Xanthobacter dioxanivorans: one gene and its partners. The protein of the gene in region 3 interacts with the protein of the main gene of each other region in a pairwise test. Links are inferred from orthologs where the notes say so. Each region holds a gene or a part of one and is shown on either strand. Other genes may lie near its edges. The genes, in order: EZH22_RS08720, EZH22_RS19945 and EZH22_RS06330.

Evidence for each region.
Region 1: the proteins of EZH22_RS06330 (region 3) and EZH22_RS08720 interact in binary tests that used the Escherichia coli proteins (3 or more experiments, as listed by UniProt). The link is inferred for Xanthobacter dioxanivorans from one-to-one orthologs.
Region 2: the proteins of EZH22_RS06330 (region 3) and EZH22_RS19945 interact in binary tests that used the Escherichia coli proteins (3 or more experiments, as listed by UniProt). The link is inferred for Xanthobacter dioxanivorans from one-to-one orthologs.

Annotation. Positions count from the first base shown.
Region 1 is NZ_CP063362.1:1,842,240-1,847,706, reverse strand. The notes cover bases 1,555-4,375. They hold EZH22_RS08720 (P-II family nitrogen regulator), read left to right. Parts: upstream 1,555-2,706; coding sequence 2,707-3,045; downstream 3,046-4,375. Other genes in these bases: EZH22_RS08715 (ammonium transporter), read left to right, coding at 3,075-4,375; EZH22_RS08725 (hypothetical protein), read right to left, coding at 2,469-2,720; tesB (acyl-CoA thioesterase II), read left to right, coding at 1,555-2,393. Outside these bases: EZH22_RS08735 (ubiquinone biosynthesis hydroxylase), read right to left, coding at 1-1,293; more of tesB, read left to right, coding at 1,521-1,554; more of EZH22_RS08715, read left to right, coding at 4,376-4,571; ileS (isoleucine--tRNA ligase), read left to right, coding at 4,977-5,467. UniProt on the Escherichia coli protein: Involved in the regulation of nitrogen metabolism. Regulates the activity of its targets by protein-protein interaction in response to the nitrogen status of the cell.
Region 2 is NZ_CP063362.1:4,280,871-4,284,461, forward strand. What follows is about bases 1-2,861. They hold EZH22_RS19945 (P-II family nitrogen regulator), read right to left. Parts: upstream 1,670-2,861; coding sequence 1,331-1,669; downstream 1-1,330. Other genes in these bases: glnA (type I glutamate--ammonia ligase), read right to left, coding at 1-1,281. In the rest of the region: EZH22_RS19955 (EamA family transporter), read right to left, coding at 3,389-3,591. UniProt on the Escherichia coli protein: P-II indirectly controls the transcription of the glutamine synthetase gene (glnA). P-II prevents NR-II-catalyzed conversion of NR-I to NR-I-phosphate, the transcriptional activator of GlnA. When P-II is uridylylated to P-II-UMP, these events are reversed.
Region 3 is NZ_CP063362.1:1,311,155-1,317,129, reverse strand. What follows is about bases 1,579-4,907. They hold EZH22_RS06330 ([protein-PII] uridylyltransferase), read right to left. Parts: upstream 4,584-4,907; coding sequence 1,779-4,583; downstream 1,579-1,778. Other genes in these bases: EZH22_RS06325 (hypothetical protein), read left to right, coding at 4,732-4,907. Also shown: EZH22_RS06340 (class I SAM-dependent methyltransferase), read right to left, coding at 1-301; tRNA 2-thiouridine(34) synthase MnmA, read right to left, coding at 331-1,503; more of EZH22_RS06325, read left to right, coding at 4,908-5,262; EZH22_RS06320 (transglycosylase domain-containing protein), read left to right, coding at 5,502-5,975.

The DNA of each region.
Region 1 (5,467 bases), 530 kb from region 3 along the record:
CTAGAGCGCCTCGCCGCGGAGCAGCTTGGGCACCGCGCCGGTGAGGCCCGCCGCGTCGCGGATGAACAGGCCCTTGAGGCGCGGCAGGCGGTCCACCAGGCCGAGCCCCACGTCGCGCACCGCCCGGAGCGCGTCGGAGTGGTTGGAAAACAGGCGGTTGAGCCCGTCCGTCGCCACGCCCATGGCCAGGGTGTCGAACCGCCGCCAGCGCTGGTAGCGCTCCAGCACCGAGGGGGCGGCGAAATCGAGCCCGACCCGCGCCGCGTCGGTCACCGCCTCGGCCAGCGCCGCCACGTCGCGCAGGCCCATGTTGAGGCCCTGCCCGGCGATGGGGTGGATCAGGTGGGCCGCGTCGCCCACCAGGGCGAGGCGCTCGCCGATGAAGGTGCGGGCCATGGCGAAGCCGAGGGGATAGGGGCGCGGCTTCGACACCGGCTTCACCCAGCCCAGCCGGTGGCCGAAGCGCTGCTCCAGCTCCTCCTGGAACAGGACCGGGGGCAGCGCCACCAGCCGCTCGGCATCCGCCGTGCGCTCGGTCCAGACGATGGAGCTGCGGTTGCCGGGCAAAGGCAGGGTGGCGAAGGGGCCGGCGGGCAGGAAGTGCTCCTCGGCGCGGCCCTCGTGCGGACGCTCGTGCTCCACCGTGAAGGTGATGCCGCTCTGGCCGTAGCCCCACGAGACGTTGGCGATGCCGGCCATGGCGCGGATGCGCGAGCGGGCCCCGTCGCAGGCGACGAGGAGCTGCGCGCGCAGCGGCGCGCCCGAGGCGCTCGAAAGGCTCACGCCGCTGCGGTCGGCGGCAAACGCATCCACCGCCTCGGCGCGCAGGTCGATGCCCGCCGCCCGCGCGCAATCGACGAGGGCATGCTGCAGGGCGGCGTTGGGCACCATGTAGGCGAAGGCCTCGCCCGGCTCCAGGGCACCGTCCTCCAGTCCGCCGTCGAAGGTGAGGAAGGTGGGCCGCGCCACGTCCTTGGTGCGGCTGTCGGTGACCACCATGGACCGGATCGGCTCCGCCTCCCGGCTGATCCGCTCCCAGGCGCCCAGGGTGGTCAGCAGCCGCCGCGCCCCGGCGGCGATGGCCGAGGCCCGCCCGTCTTCGATGGTCGGCTTCGCCAGGGCCGGATCGAACAGCACGATGTCCGCGTCCGGCCCGAGGCCCTGGCGCAGGGCGAGGGCGAGGCTGAGCCCGGCGAGGCCGCCGCCGACGATGGCGACATCCGCCCGCGCGGCCGCCGCCGTGGCGGCGGCGCCCGGTGCGAATTCCGGGTGGGGCGCATTCAGGGAGGCCATTGTTCTGCTCCTTGGACTTCTCCGGTGCCGCGGGCACCGTGGTCGTGTGGCGCCGGCCGGCGCGGCCTGTGCTCTTTTCCGCACCAGGCGGTGCGGTCCCGCGTCACCCTATACGGCAAGCGGCTGACGTTTTCGGGGTTGACGCGGACGGCGCCGGCATGGCGTCCTCGCTGTCCATCCCTTTCGCCCGATCGCCCCGCGCGACGGCGCCCAACGAGCCGAGCCGCATGACCGGATCACCGTCCAACGTGGGTACGCTTCTGGACATCCTCGACCTTGAAACCCTGGAGATCAACCTGTTCCGCGGTCGCACCGCGTCCCCGGACGGCGGCCGCGTGTTCGGCGGGCAGGTGGTGGCCCAGGCGCTGGTGGCGGCGCGGCGGACGGTGGAGGCGGATCGCATCGCCCACTCGCTTCACGGCTACTTCCTGCTCGGCGGGGATCCGCGGGTGCCCATCATCTACGACGTGGACCGCATCCGCGACGGGCGCTCCTTCACCACCCGGCGGGTGGTCGCCATCCAGCACGGCCAGGCCATCTTCACCATGGCGGTGTCGTTCCAGATCGAGGAGAGCGGCCTGTTTCACCAGGGCACCATGCCCGAGGTGCCCCTGCCGGAGGATCTGCCCTCCGACGAAGTCTGGCGCGAGCGCCTCCTCGCCCGCTTTCCGCGCGCCGCGCGGGCCGACTGGATGTCCCTGCGCCCGCTGGAGGTGAAGCCCACCACCCTCGACCCCGCGTATCTCGGCGCCCCGGGGACGCGGCCGAGCATGTGGGTGCGCGCCAGAGATCCCTTGCCGGACGATCTGCCTACGCATCAGGCGGTCCTTGCCTATGCTTCAGACCTTTCCCTGCTCCAGGCGGCGTTGCTGCCGCACGGGAAATCGGTGTTCGACCCCGACCTGCAGGTGGCCAGCCTCGATCATGCGCTGTGGTTTCACCGCCGCTTTCGCGCCGACGAGTGGCTGCTCTACGTGCAGGAGAGCCCCGCGGCGTTCGCAGGGCGGGGTTTCTGCCGCGGGGAGCTGTTCACCCGCGACGGACTTCTGGTCGCCTCGGCGGCGCAGGAGGGGCTGATGCGACCGGTAACGCCCCGATAATCGCGGGCATCCCTACTTCCGCACCATCCCCAACCCCCGCCATGCACAGACCTGAGTTATAAATAGGCTTAGAAGCTAAAAATTAGGCAGCAAAAGCGGCGATCGGGCGGCAAAGCCCGGCCCGCGCGCGCCGTGGCGTAAAAATATGCACGGGACTCCCACCTCCTGATCTCTTGGCACGGTAATTGATTCCAATGCCGCAGGCTTGCCAGCCGCGGCGCGGATCTCCCCGGCCCGCTCGGCGAAGCCGCCGCGAAAAAACACCGCGCGTACCCGTTCCGGGGCGGCGGCATCAGGGGACAGGGACCGATCCATGAAGATCGTCATGGCCATCATCAAGCCATTCAAGCTGGAGGAGGTGCGCGACGCCCTCACCGGTATCGGTGTGCACGGTCTGACCGTGACCGAGGTGAAGGGATACGGGCGGCAGAAGGGCCACACCGAGATCTACCGCGGTGCCGAATATGCCGTGAGCTTCCTGCCGAAGCTCAAGATCGAGGTGGCCGTGGCCGCCGATCAGGTCGCGAAGGTGGTGGAGGCGATCACCGCTTCCGCGAAGACCGGGCAGATCGGCGACGGCAAGATCTTCGTTTTCCCGATCGACCACGCCGTGCGCATCCGCACCGGCGAGACCGACGCCGACGCGCTTTGAGCCTTCCTCATTCGACGGAGCTTTCTTCCATGACGTCCAAGACGTGGTCCCGCGTGGGGATTCCCGCGCTTCTTCTGGCGACGGCGTTCGCCTTGCCAGCCTTGGCACAGACCGCCGCGCCCGCCGCCGACGCCGGCACCACGGCCGCCGCGGCCGCGGCCGCGCCCACCGTGAACAAGGGCGACGTGGCCTGGATGCTCACGTCCTCGCTGCTCGTGCTGATGATGTCGGTGCCGGGCCTGTTCCTGTTCTACGGCGGCCTGGTACGCGCCAAGAACATGCTCTCGGTGCTGATGCAGGTCGGCTACTGCGTGTGCATCGTCGGCCTCATCTGGGTGCTGTACGGCTACTCCCTCGCCTTCACCGGCGGCTCGCCCTTCATCGGCGGCTTCTCCAAGGCGTTCCTCTCGGGCGTGACCACCGACTCCCTGGCGGCCACCTTCTCGGTTGGCGTGGCAATTCCGGAACTCGTCTACATCGCGTTCCAGATGACCTTCGCCATGATCACCCCCGCCCTGATCTTCGGCGCCTTCGCGGAGCGCACCAAGTTCACCGCCGTGGTCCTGTTCGTGCCGCTGTGGGTGACCTTCGTGTACTTCCCGGTGGCCCACATGGTCTGGTACTGGGCCGGCCCTGACGCCATCGACGCGGCCGCCAAGGCGGTTGCCGCCGCCGCTGACGGCGCCGCCAAGACCGCCGCGCAGACCGCCCTCGACGCCGTCCTCGCCGATGCCGGCTACATCTTCTCCCTCGGAGCCATCGACTTCGCGGGCGGCACCGTGGTGCACATCAATGCCGGCATCGCCGGCCTGGTGGCCTGCCTGATGGTGGGCAAGCGGCTCGGCTACGGCAAGGAGGCGCTCTCGCCCCACTCGCTCACCCTCACCATGGTCGGCGCCTCCCTGCTGTGGGTCGGCTGGTTCGGCTTCAACGCCGGCTCGAACCTCGAGTCGAACGCGGTGACCGGCCTCGCCATGATGAACACGTTCATCGCCACCTGCGCCGCGGCCATCTCCTGGATGTTCGTGGAGTGGCTGGTGAAGGGCAAGCCCTCCATGCTGGGCCTGGCCTCGGGCATCGTCGCCGGCCTCGTGGCCGTCACGCCGCCGTCGGGCTTCTCCGGCATCATGGGCTCGCTGGTGCTGGGGCTGGTCGTCTCCCCGATCTGCTTCATCTTCTGCACCGCCGTGAAGAACGCGTTCGGCTATGACGACGCGCTCGACGTGTTCGGCGTGCACGGCATCGGCGGCATCGTCGGCGCCATCGCCACCGGCATCCTGGTGAACCCGGCCCTCGGCGGCACAGGCATCTTCGACTACACCATCGGCAAGGTCGCCGACTACGACATGGCCACCCAGCTGATCGCGCAGGTCAAGGGCGTGCTCATCACCGTGGCCTGGTCCGGCATCGGCACCGCGGTGATCCTGTTCGTGATCTCGGTGGTGGTGGGCCTGCGTCCCACGACCGACGTGGAGCGCGAGGGCCTCGACATCAACGAGCACGGCGAACGCGCCTACCACTCGTGAGCCTTTACCGGGGCGGCGCTGCCGCCCCGGCGATTTAAAAAAGAGGGGAACCAAGAAAGCCCCGGCACCTCGGTGCCGGGGTCTTTTTTTGCGCGCCCGGTGGCTGGCGCCTTGCAGTGCCGGAGGCCTTTTTGGCGCGCCCGGCGGCGGGCGCGCCGGCGCGGGGCTTTTTGCGCGGACGGGCCGGGGGCCGGGCGCTGCGCGGATCTGTGGGCTTTTCGCGGCCGGGGCCGCCTGCTAGAAGCCGGATCCATGTGCGGATCGTCCCATTCCGGCGGGCTTGCGCCCCGCCACGCAGCGCCCCTTGCGGCGCGAATTATCGGCCCGGCCCCCCGCCGGCGCGGCTGAGCGCGCGGGGGACGCCGGGTTCGTCCGCCTGATCCGACCTCATCCCCCGAGCGTTCCATGACCGAAAAGCCCCCGTCCGGCGCCCCGGACTATTCCAAGACCCTGTTTTTGCCCGAGACGGCGTTCCCCATGCGCGGCGGCCTGCCCCAGAAGGAGCCGGAACTGCTGGCCCGCTGGGCGCGCACCGATCTCTACGGCCGCCTGCGCGAGGCCGGACGCGGCCGCGCCCGCTTCGTGCTGCACGACGGCCCGCCTTATGCCAACGGCAACATCCATATCGGCCATGCGCTCAACAAGATCCTCAAGGACGTGGTGACGCGCTCCCAGCAGATGCTCGGCTACGACTCGAACTACGTGCCCGGCTGGGACTGCCACGGCCTGCCCATCGAGTGGAAGATCGAGGAGGAGAACTACCGCAAGAAGGGCAAGCAGAAGCCCGATTTCTCCGACGCCGCCGCCATGGTGGCCTTCCGCCAGGAATGCCGCGCCTATGCCGAGCACTGGCTCGCCGTCCAGCGCGAGGAGTTCAAGCGCCTCGGCGTGGAGGG
Region 2 (3,591 bases), 3.0 Mb from region 3 along the record:
GTCGTGGTCCGCCTCGAGGGAGGCGAGGGCCTCGCGCAGCGAGCCGCACACGGTGGGGATCTGCTTCAGCTCGGCCGGCGGCAGGTCGTACAGGTCCTTGTCCATGGCGGAGCCGGGGTCGATCCGGTTCAGGATGCCGTCCATGCCGGCCATGAACAGGGCCGCGAAGGCGAGGTAGGGGTTCGCGCCCGGATCGGGGAAGCGGACCTCGACGCGCTTGGCCTTCGGATTGTTGGTGTACGGAATGCGGCAGGAGGCCGAGCGGTTGCGCGCCGAATAGGCGAGCAACACCGGGGCCTCATAGCCCGGGACCAGGCGCTTGTAGGAGTTGGTCAGCGGGTTGGTGAAGGCGTTCAGCGACTTGGCATGCTTGATGATGCCGCCGATGTACCACAGGCAGTATTCGCTGAGGTCCGCATACTTGTCACCGGCGAACAGGGGCTTGCCTTCCTTCCAGATGGACTGGTGGACATGCATGCCCGAGCCGTTGTCGCCGAACACCGGCTTCGGCATGAAGGTCGCCGTCTTGCCGTAGATGTTGGCCACCTGGTGGATGCAGTACTTGTAGACCTGAAGGTGGTCGGCCATGGTCACCAGCGGGCCGAACTTGAGGCCGAGCTCGTGCTGGGCGGAAGCCACCTCGTGGTGGTGCTTCTCGACCTTGGCGCCCATCTTCGCCATGGCGGCGAGCATCTCCGAGCGCATGTCCTGCGCCGAGTCGATGGGGGGCACGGGGAAGTAGCCGCCCTTGGTCTTCACCCGGTGGCCGAGGTTGCCGCCCTCATACTCGGTGTCGCCATTGGTCGGCAGCTCGATGGAGTCGAGCTTGAAGCCGGTGTTGTACGGGTCCGCCTTGAAGCGGACGTCGTCGAAGATGAAGAACTCGGCCTCGGGACCGAAATACACGGCGTCGCCGATGCCGGTGGACTTGGCGTAGGCCTCGGCCTTCTTCGCGATGGAGCGCGGGTCGCGGCCGTAGGGCTGGCCGGTGGTCGGCTCCAGCACGTCGCAGACGATCGAGAGGGTGGTCTCGGAGAAGAAGGGATCGATGCAGGTCGTCGCCGGATCCGGCATCAGCAGCATGTCGGACTCGTTGATCGCCTTCCAGCCGGCGATGGACGACCCGTCGAAGGCGGTCCCCTCGGTCAGGAACTCGTCATCGACCATGCTGATGTCAAAGGTAACATGCTGCCACTTGCCGCGCGGATCGGTGAAGCGCAGATCGACGTACTTCACGTCCTCGGCCTTGATGGTGTCGAGGACGTCCTTGGCCGTCTTGATTGTCATGGGTTGTACCTTTCTGCTGGCCTGCAGGTTTTTATTGGACGCGTCAGATCGCGTCGAGGCCGGATTCGCCGGTGCGGATGCGGATCGCCTCCTCGATTGAGGATACGAAGATCTTTCCGTCGCCGATACGCCCGGTCTGGGCGGCCCGGCGAATGGCTTCGACGGCCCTGTCTACCATATCGTCGGAGAGGACCACCTCAATCTTCACCTTGGGCAGGAAGTCCACCACATATTCCGCGCCGCGGTAGAGCTCGGTATGGCCCTTCTGCCGGCCGAAGCCCTTCGCCTCGGTGACGGTAATGCCTTGCAGACCCACGTCCTGGAGGGCTTCCTTCACCTCGTCGAGCTTGAAGGGCTTAATGATTGCCTCGATCTTCTTCATCCGCTCCATCTCCCGGGCCGGGCCACCGCCGCATGGTCAAGCCGGCACCATTAAAGCAGGATATGTGCCATGAACCGGCCCATGTGCCCATGCCGGGCGCCGCCGAGGAGCAGCGCTGCTTATGATTATGAAATAGGCTGAGTGACAATATTTTAGGCGAGTGCGCACGGGGCGACGTGCACTTTGTGGGCATCAACTGAACATATTGGGGGCAGGGGGTCTGTTCGTGCACGCACTTCTCGATCCACAGGAAATGGCCCGGGCCGACCGCTACGCCGTCGAGATGGGCATTCCATCCTTTACGCTGATGGAGCGCGCCGGTACCGCCGTCGCCGATGCGGTGGCGCGCTTTCCACTCTCCACGCGCGTGGTGGTGCTCTGCGGGCCGGGGAACAATGGCGGCGACGGCTTCGTCGCGGCGCGCGTGCTGACCCAGCGCGGCTTCAGGGTGCGCGTGGCGCTGCTGGGCACGGTGGCGCAGCTCGCCGGCGATGCCCGGCGCGCCGCGGAGCGCTGGCGCGGCCCGGTGGAGGAGCCGGCGGTCCTCGACCTCACCGATGCGGGCGTCATTGTGGATGCCCTCTACGGCGCCGGCCTGACGCGCGATCTCGACGGCGCGGCGAAGGCGCTGGTGCAGCGCATGGCGACCTCGGGGCGGCCGGTTGTCGCGGTGGACCTCCCGTCGGGGCTCGACGGGGCGACGGGCAAGGTGCGGGGAGCCGCGGCGCCGGCGAAGGAGACGGTCACCTTCTTCCGCCGCAAGCCCGGCCACCTGCTGGAACCCGGGCGCAGCCTGTGCGGCCGGGTGCGGGTCGCCGATATCGGCATTCCCGACGAGGCTCTGGCGGTCATCCGCCCGGCGACCTTCGTGAACATGCCGGATCTGTGGCGGGATGCCTTTCCGCTGCCGGCGGCCATGGGCCACAAATATGACCGTGGCCATGCGGTGGTGGTGAGCGGCGGCCCGTGGACCTGCGGCGCCGCCCGGCTCGCCGCCCGCGGGGCGCTGCGCGCCGGGGCGGGGCTGGTCACGGTCGCCTGCCCGCCCGATGCGCTGGCGCTGCATGCCGCCTCCTATGCGGCGCTGATGCCGCGCCCCGTCGAGGATGCGCCAGCCCTGGCCGGCCTTCTGTCCGATCGCAGGCTCGGCACGGTGGTGCTCGGCCCCGGCCTCGGCTCCGGCGCGGCGACGCGGGAGAAGATCGAGATCGCCGCCCCGGCCGCCGGCTGGTGCTCGATGCCGACGCCCTCACCAGCTATGCCGGCGTGCCCTGGGCGCTCGCCGCCATCGCCGCGCGCACCGACGGTTTGATCGTCACGCCCCATGAGGGCGAGTTCGCCCGCATGTTCCGTGGCGATCCGCAGGTGCTGGAAGCTCCGTCCAAGCTCGCGCGCACGCGCGCGGCCGCCGTCCGGCTCGGCGCGGTGGTGGTGCTCAAGGGGCCGGACACGGTGGTGGCCGCCCCAGACGGACGGGCCGCCATCGCCGAGAATGCGCCGGCCTGGCTCGCCACCGCCGGTGCCGGCGACGTGCTGGCGGGGATCGCCACCGGCCTGCTGGCGCAGGGCATGCCCACCTTCGACGCCGCCTGCGCGGCGGTGTGGTTGCACGGGCAGGCGGCGCGCAGCGCCGGGCCCGGCCTCGTGGCCGACGACCTGCCGGAGGCGCTGCGCGCGGTCTATGCCGAGCTGTACGATAGGCTCGGCGCCTGATGTGGATCAGCCCACCGCCACCAGCACCGCCCCGGCCGCGATGAGGGCAACGCCGAGCGCCGCCGCCGCCGACAGGCGCTCGCCCAGGAAGACGACGCCGAAAATCGCCACCAGCACCACGCTGAGCTTGTCCACCGGCGCCACGCGGGCGGCGTCGCCTGCCTTCAGGGCGCGGAAGTAGCACAGCCAGGAGGCTCCGGTGGCGAGGC
Region 3 (5,975 bases):
AGGCGTCCATGGCGGCGAGCAGGCCCACCTGGGACAGGCCGCGCTCCACCTTCTTCTCCACCGCCTTCTGCAGCATGTGGAAGGACAGATCGATGCCGGTCACCTGCGCGCCACGGGGGTAGTAGGGCAGGACGAGGCCCGTGCCCACGCCCACTTCCAGGATCTTCGGCCCGCAGGCGGCGGCGGCGTTCGCCGCCTTGCGCTGGGCGTCGGCGAGCAGCTTCACATAGACCTTGTCGTAGATGGGCGCCCACTTGGCGTAGACGCGCTTCTGCCCTTCGAGATCGTACTGAACCGCCATCGTCGGTCTCTCCCAGCCCCAGCCGCCCCTCAGGCGACCTCGGCGATGCTCTTGGCCACCCGCTCCGCCTTCACGATCGTGCCGCCGCCATAGAGGCGGGCGGCGGCTCCGGCGCCATCGTAGAGCACGCAGGCCTGCCCCGGCGCAACGCCTTCCTCGCCGACCGCCAGATAGACGGCCGGTGTGCCATCGGCGCCACGGCCGAGCCGGGCAGGCACCGGCGGGCGCGTCGAGCGCACCTTCACGAACACCTCCGCCTCCCGCGCCACGGCCTCCTCGAACGGCATGTCGCCGAGCCAGTTCACGTCGGCCATATGGATGGCGCGCACCGCCAGAGCCTCGCGCGGGCCGACCCGCACTTCCCGCCGCGCCGCGTCGATGGCGATCACGTAGAGCGGTTCGGGCGTGGCGATGCCGAGGCCCTTCCGCTGTCCGATGGTGTAGTGCATGACGCCGCGATGGCGGCCGAGCACGCGGCCGTCGAGATGCACGATGTCGCCCGGCTCGGCGGCTTCGGGGCGCAGACGCTCCACCACTTCCGCATAGTCGCCGCCGGGCACGAAGCAGATGTCCTGGCTGTCCGGCTTGTCCGCCACCGGCAGGCCGAATTCGGCGGCGAGCGCCCGCACGTCCGCCTTGCGCATCTCGCCGAGGGGGAAGCGCAGGCGGTCGAGCTGCGCGGCGGTGGTGGCATAAAGGAAATAGGACTGGTCGCGCGCCTCCTCCGCCGCCCGGAAGAGGCCGCGCCGGCCATCGGGCAGCGCTCGGCTGGCCACATAATGGCCGGTGGCCAGGTAGCGGGCGCCGAGCTCCTCGGCTGTGGCGAGGAGGTCGCGGAACTTGACCGTGCGGTTGCAGTCCACGCAGGGGATCGGCGTGACGCCCGCGGCGTAGCTCGCGGCGAAGCGGTCGATCACCTCCTCCTGGAAGCGGCTTTCATAATCCAGCACGTAATGGGGGATGCCCAGGGTGCGGGCCACCTCGCTGGCGTCGTAGATGTCCTGCCCGGCACAGCAGGCGCCGCGCCGGTGGGCCGCCTCGCCATGGTCGTAGAGCTGGAGCGTCACGCCCACCACGTCATAGCCGGCGCGCGCCAGGAGGCCCGCCACCACGGAGGAATCCACCCCGCCCGACATGGCCACCACCACGCGGATGGAGGCGGGGTCGCCCGGCATGTCGAAGGGAGGAGCCGCTGGGATCATGTTGGTTCTTCGTTCCGCCGCGTGGCGCGGGCGCGGCCTCAATATAGGTGCGTGCGCCCGGGACGCAATTCGTTCCCGTTCTCAGGCCAGGTTTCCGGGCCAGGTTTCCGGGCCAGGTTTCCGGGCGAGGTTCTCGGGCCCCGTTCTCTGGGCCGCGTCCTCTTGGTCCTGCATCACGGCAAAATCGGGGTCGGTCGCGCCGCCGGGGCAGGCTGCACGCAGCTCCCCTCTCGTGGGACCGACGGATGCGGGGGGTGCGAGGCGCGCCGACGCTCCTATGCGCGCGCGGCGCGGCGGGCGGGCTCCTCGTCCTCCGCCGGGCCCTCGAACACCGCGATCAGCGCCCGCCTTATGGTGGACTGGCGGGCGGCGCCGGTGATCTTCGCGCCCATCAGGTCGGTGACGTAGAACACGTCCACCGCCCGCTCGCCGAAGGTGGCCACATGCGCCGAGGCGATGTTGAGGTTGAGCCGCGACAGGGTGTTGGTGAGGGCGAACAGCAGGCCCGGCCGGTCGAGGCCGGACACCTCCACCACCGTGTGCCGGTTGGACCAGGAATTGTTCACCGTCACCTCGGGCTCCACGGTGAAGGTGCGGCGGCCCTTGGGCAGCTTGCGGGCCATCACCTCCGGCAGCCGGACCTCGCCGGTCAGCGCCTGCTCCACCGCCTCCTGGATGCGGCCGGCGCGGCGCAGTTCGTCGTCGTCCCGGTCGAAGGCGCGGCGGATGGCGATGGTGTCGAGGGCAAGGCCGTCGGTGGTGGTGGAGATGTGGGCGTCCACGATGTTCGCCCCCGCCGCCGCGCACGCCCCGGCGATGATCGACAGCAGCTTGGGATGGTCGGGCGCGAGCACGGTGAGGGTGGTGATGCCGCGCCCCGGCTCCAGCGCCGCATGGGTGGCGATGGAGCGACCGGCCTGCTCGGTGGCATCGACGAAGCGGGCGTGGCGCAGCTTGGTGTCGAGGTCCACCCGCAGCCAGTAGGGCGGGTAGTGCCGCGCCACGTAGGTGGCCACCTTCTCGTCGGTCCAGTCGGAAAGCGCGTGGCGGAACTGGCCCTGGGCGGCGGTGACGCGCTTGCCCCGGTCCACTTCCGAGAAGCCGCCGGTGAGGACCGGCTCGGTCTCATAATAAAGCGTGCGCAGCAGCTGGGCCTTCCAGCCGTTCCACGTGCCCGGCCCCACCGCCTTGATATCGGCGGTGGTGATGATGGTGAGCAGCTTCATGCGCTCGAGGTTCTGCACCACCGAGGCGAAGTTCTCGATGGTCTTGCGGTCGGACAGGTCGCGGGACTGGGCCACCTGCGACATGACGAGGTGCTGCTCCACCAGCCAGGCCACCGTCTCGGTCTCCACCGGCGAGAGGCCGAAGCGCGGGCACAGGCGCCGGGCGATGCGGGCGCCGGCCACCGAGTGGTCCTCGGGGCGGCCCTTGGCGATGTCGTGCAGGAGCAGGGCCACATAGAGCAGGTTGCGGTTCTTCACCGTGCCCATGAGGTCGTTGGCGAGGCCGTTCTCCGGATTGACCTTGCGCTCGATCTCCGAGAGCACGCCGATGCAGCGCAAGAGGTGCTCGTCCACCGTATAGTGGTGGTACATGTTGAATTGCATCATGGCCACGACCTTGCCGAACTCCGGCAGGAAGCGGCCGAGCACGCCGGCCTCGTTCATGCGCCGCAGGACCGTCTCAGGCGCGTTCTTCGAGGTGACGATCTCCAGGAACAGGCGGTTCGCCTCGGCATTCTCGCGCACGGCGGCGTCGATCAGCGGCAGCGAGCGGGCGGCCAGCTGCATGGCATCGGGATGGAGCGCGAGGTTGCGCTTGTCCGCCACGTGGAAGATGCGGATGAGGTTGACCGGGTCGCGCCGGAACGCGTCCTCGTCCGCCACGTTCAGGCGGTCATGGTCGAGGATGAAGTCCGTCGTTTCCTTCAGCGTGATGCGGCGCGAGCCGGCACGGAAGCGCTCCACCATGCCCTTGAGGCCGGGAACCGGCTTCTCGTGGCGCTCCTCCAGCGCGGCGGAGAGGATGGCGGTAAGGTCGCCCACATCCTTCGCCACGAGGAAATAGTGCTTCATGAAGCGTTCCACGTCCTTCTGGCCGGGATGCTCCGTGTAGCCGAGGCGCTGGGCCATATCCCGCTGCACGTCGAAGGACAGGCGGTCCTCGGGGCGGCCGGTGAGGAAGTGGAGATGGCAGCGCACCGACCAGAGGAAGTCCTCGCAGCGGGTGAAGAGGCGCGCCTCCTCGCGGGTGAAGACCGCCTTCGCCACCAGCTGGCTGGTGGTCTGCACCCGGTAGACGTACTTGGCGATCCAGAACAGGGTGTGCAGGTCGCGCAGCCCGCCCTTGCCGTCCTTCACATTGGGTTCGACCAGGTAGCGCGACTGGCCGGAGCGGCGCAGGCGCTCTTCCCGCTCCGCCATCTTGGCGGCGACGAACTCGGCCCCGGTGCCTTCCACTACTTCCTTGTCGAAGCGCTTCTCCAGGTCCTCGAACAGGGCTTTCTCGCCCACCAGGTAGCGCGCCTCGAGGATGGAGGTGCGGATGGTGAAGTCCGCCCGCGCCTGGCGCAGGCACTCCTCCACCGAGCGCGTGGCGTGGCCCACCTTCAGCCCGAGATCCCACAGGATATAAAGCATGGCCTCGGCCACGCTCTCGCCCCAGGCGGTCTGCTTGTAGGGCAAGAGGAACAGGATGTCCGTGTCGGACCCTGGCGCCATCATGCCCCGGCCGTATCCGCCCACCGCGGCGACGGCCATGCGCTCCGAGCGGGAGGGGTTGTCCACCGGATAGAGGAAGGTGGCCGCCACCTCATGGGCCGAGGTGATGACCGCGTCCTGCAGGGCGGACAGGCGCATGGCGCAGCAGCGCCCGCAGCCGTCCTCCTTCAACAGGCGCTCAGCTTCGGCGTGGCCCTCCTGGAGGGCCTTCTTGAGGCGGAGCACGACCGCGTTGCGCAGGTCGATGTCACGTCCCTTGTGGGCGGCGCCGATCTCTCGGATCTCCGCCTTGAGCATCAAGCCTTCGAAGGGTTCGCCGATGACGCGGTGGGCTCTGGGGGTACGGATGGTGGACATGCTCGGCGATCTGCAAGGCCCGCGAGGAAAAGGCAGTCTTCCCCTTTACCGCAATCATCCGCTGGCCGCGAGCGGCGTGTTGCGGCTGCGCTCATCAAAGCGCCCATCTTCGGAGGGAGGATGCGTACCTGACGCAAGGAGATGCATCATGCGAGGATGGACGAGGGGGAGGGTGCCGGCGGTCCTCGTCATGGCCGGGTTGACTGTCGCCGGCTTGACTGTCGCCGGCTTGGCCGTGGGCACGCAGGCCGCGCAGGCGCAGACAGCGGCCCAGACCCGGCAGTCACCGGCCCAGACCCGGCCGAGCGCGCGCCCGACGCCGAAGCCCACCCAGCCCGCCCGCACGTCGCCGACCACGCGGTCCCGGTCCACGTCCCCGCTGCGTCCGGACCCGACGCCGGATCCGCGGCCGAACCCCTACCCGAAGCCGCAGCCGACGCGGCCGACGACGCAGGCCCCCCGCATGGCCCCGCCGCCCGACGACCCGTCGCCGGTGGTGCTCCAGCCGTCCCAGCGTGCGTGGGGGCCCGGCGGGCCAGTGGCGGCCGGCGCGGCCCTCGGCTCACTGCAGCCGGGACTTGCCACCTCCGTGGCGGGTCCGGCTCCGGCCAACGGCATGTGCTGGTATTACAAGACCCCTGACCGCCGGGTCGGCTTCTGGGACAAGTGCACGCCGTAGCGGCGGCACGCCGTGGGATCGCTGGCGTCCCGGCTTGACCCCCGCCGGGGCCGGCTTTGCGGGCCTTCCTTAACCGCTCCTTATGGCCGCCGACCTTACCTTTCGCCATCGCGGCCGCCGGGAAGGCGTCTGCGGCACGCGCTGCGCTTCCGCCCCAATTCCATGGTGGAAGGGGCGGGAATCGATCGATTGGTGAGCGACGGGTCTTGCGGATGGTGGCACGCGGACGAGGCGAGGGCATGAGGCGGGAACCGGTGCTGGAGCGCCAGGAATCCCTGTTCGACATCCGCCTCGATGCGCGCGACCGCTCGGGTGGCGCCCCGCCTCCGGCGGACCCGCCGCGCCGCGTCCGCGCCGCGAAGAAGGCCGAGCCACCGCCGGAGCCGCCGGCGCCCCGCCGCGGCCGCGCCGAGCCGCCCGCCCGCCCGCGGCGCAGGCGGCGGGGGCCGTTCCTGTTCCGCCTCGTCAAATGGGGCTTCATCCTCGGCCTGTGGGGCGTCCTGGCCCTCGCCGGCGTCATCGCCTACGAGGCGTCGAAGCTGCCGCCCATGCAGACGCTGATGATCCCCAAGCGTCCGCCCACCGTCACCGTGCTGGCCGCCGACGGCAAGGCGCTGGCGACGCGCGGCGACATGGGCGGTGTCGCGGTGCCCATCCGCGAGCTGCCGCCCTATCTGCCGAAGGCGTTCGTCGCCATCGAGGACCAGCGCTTC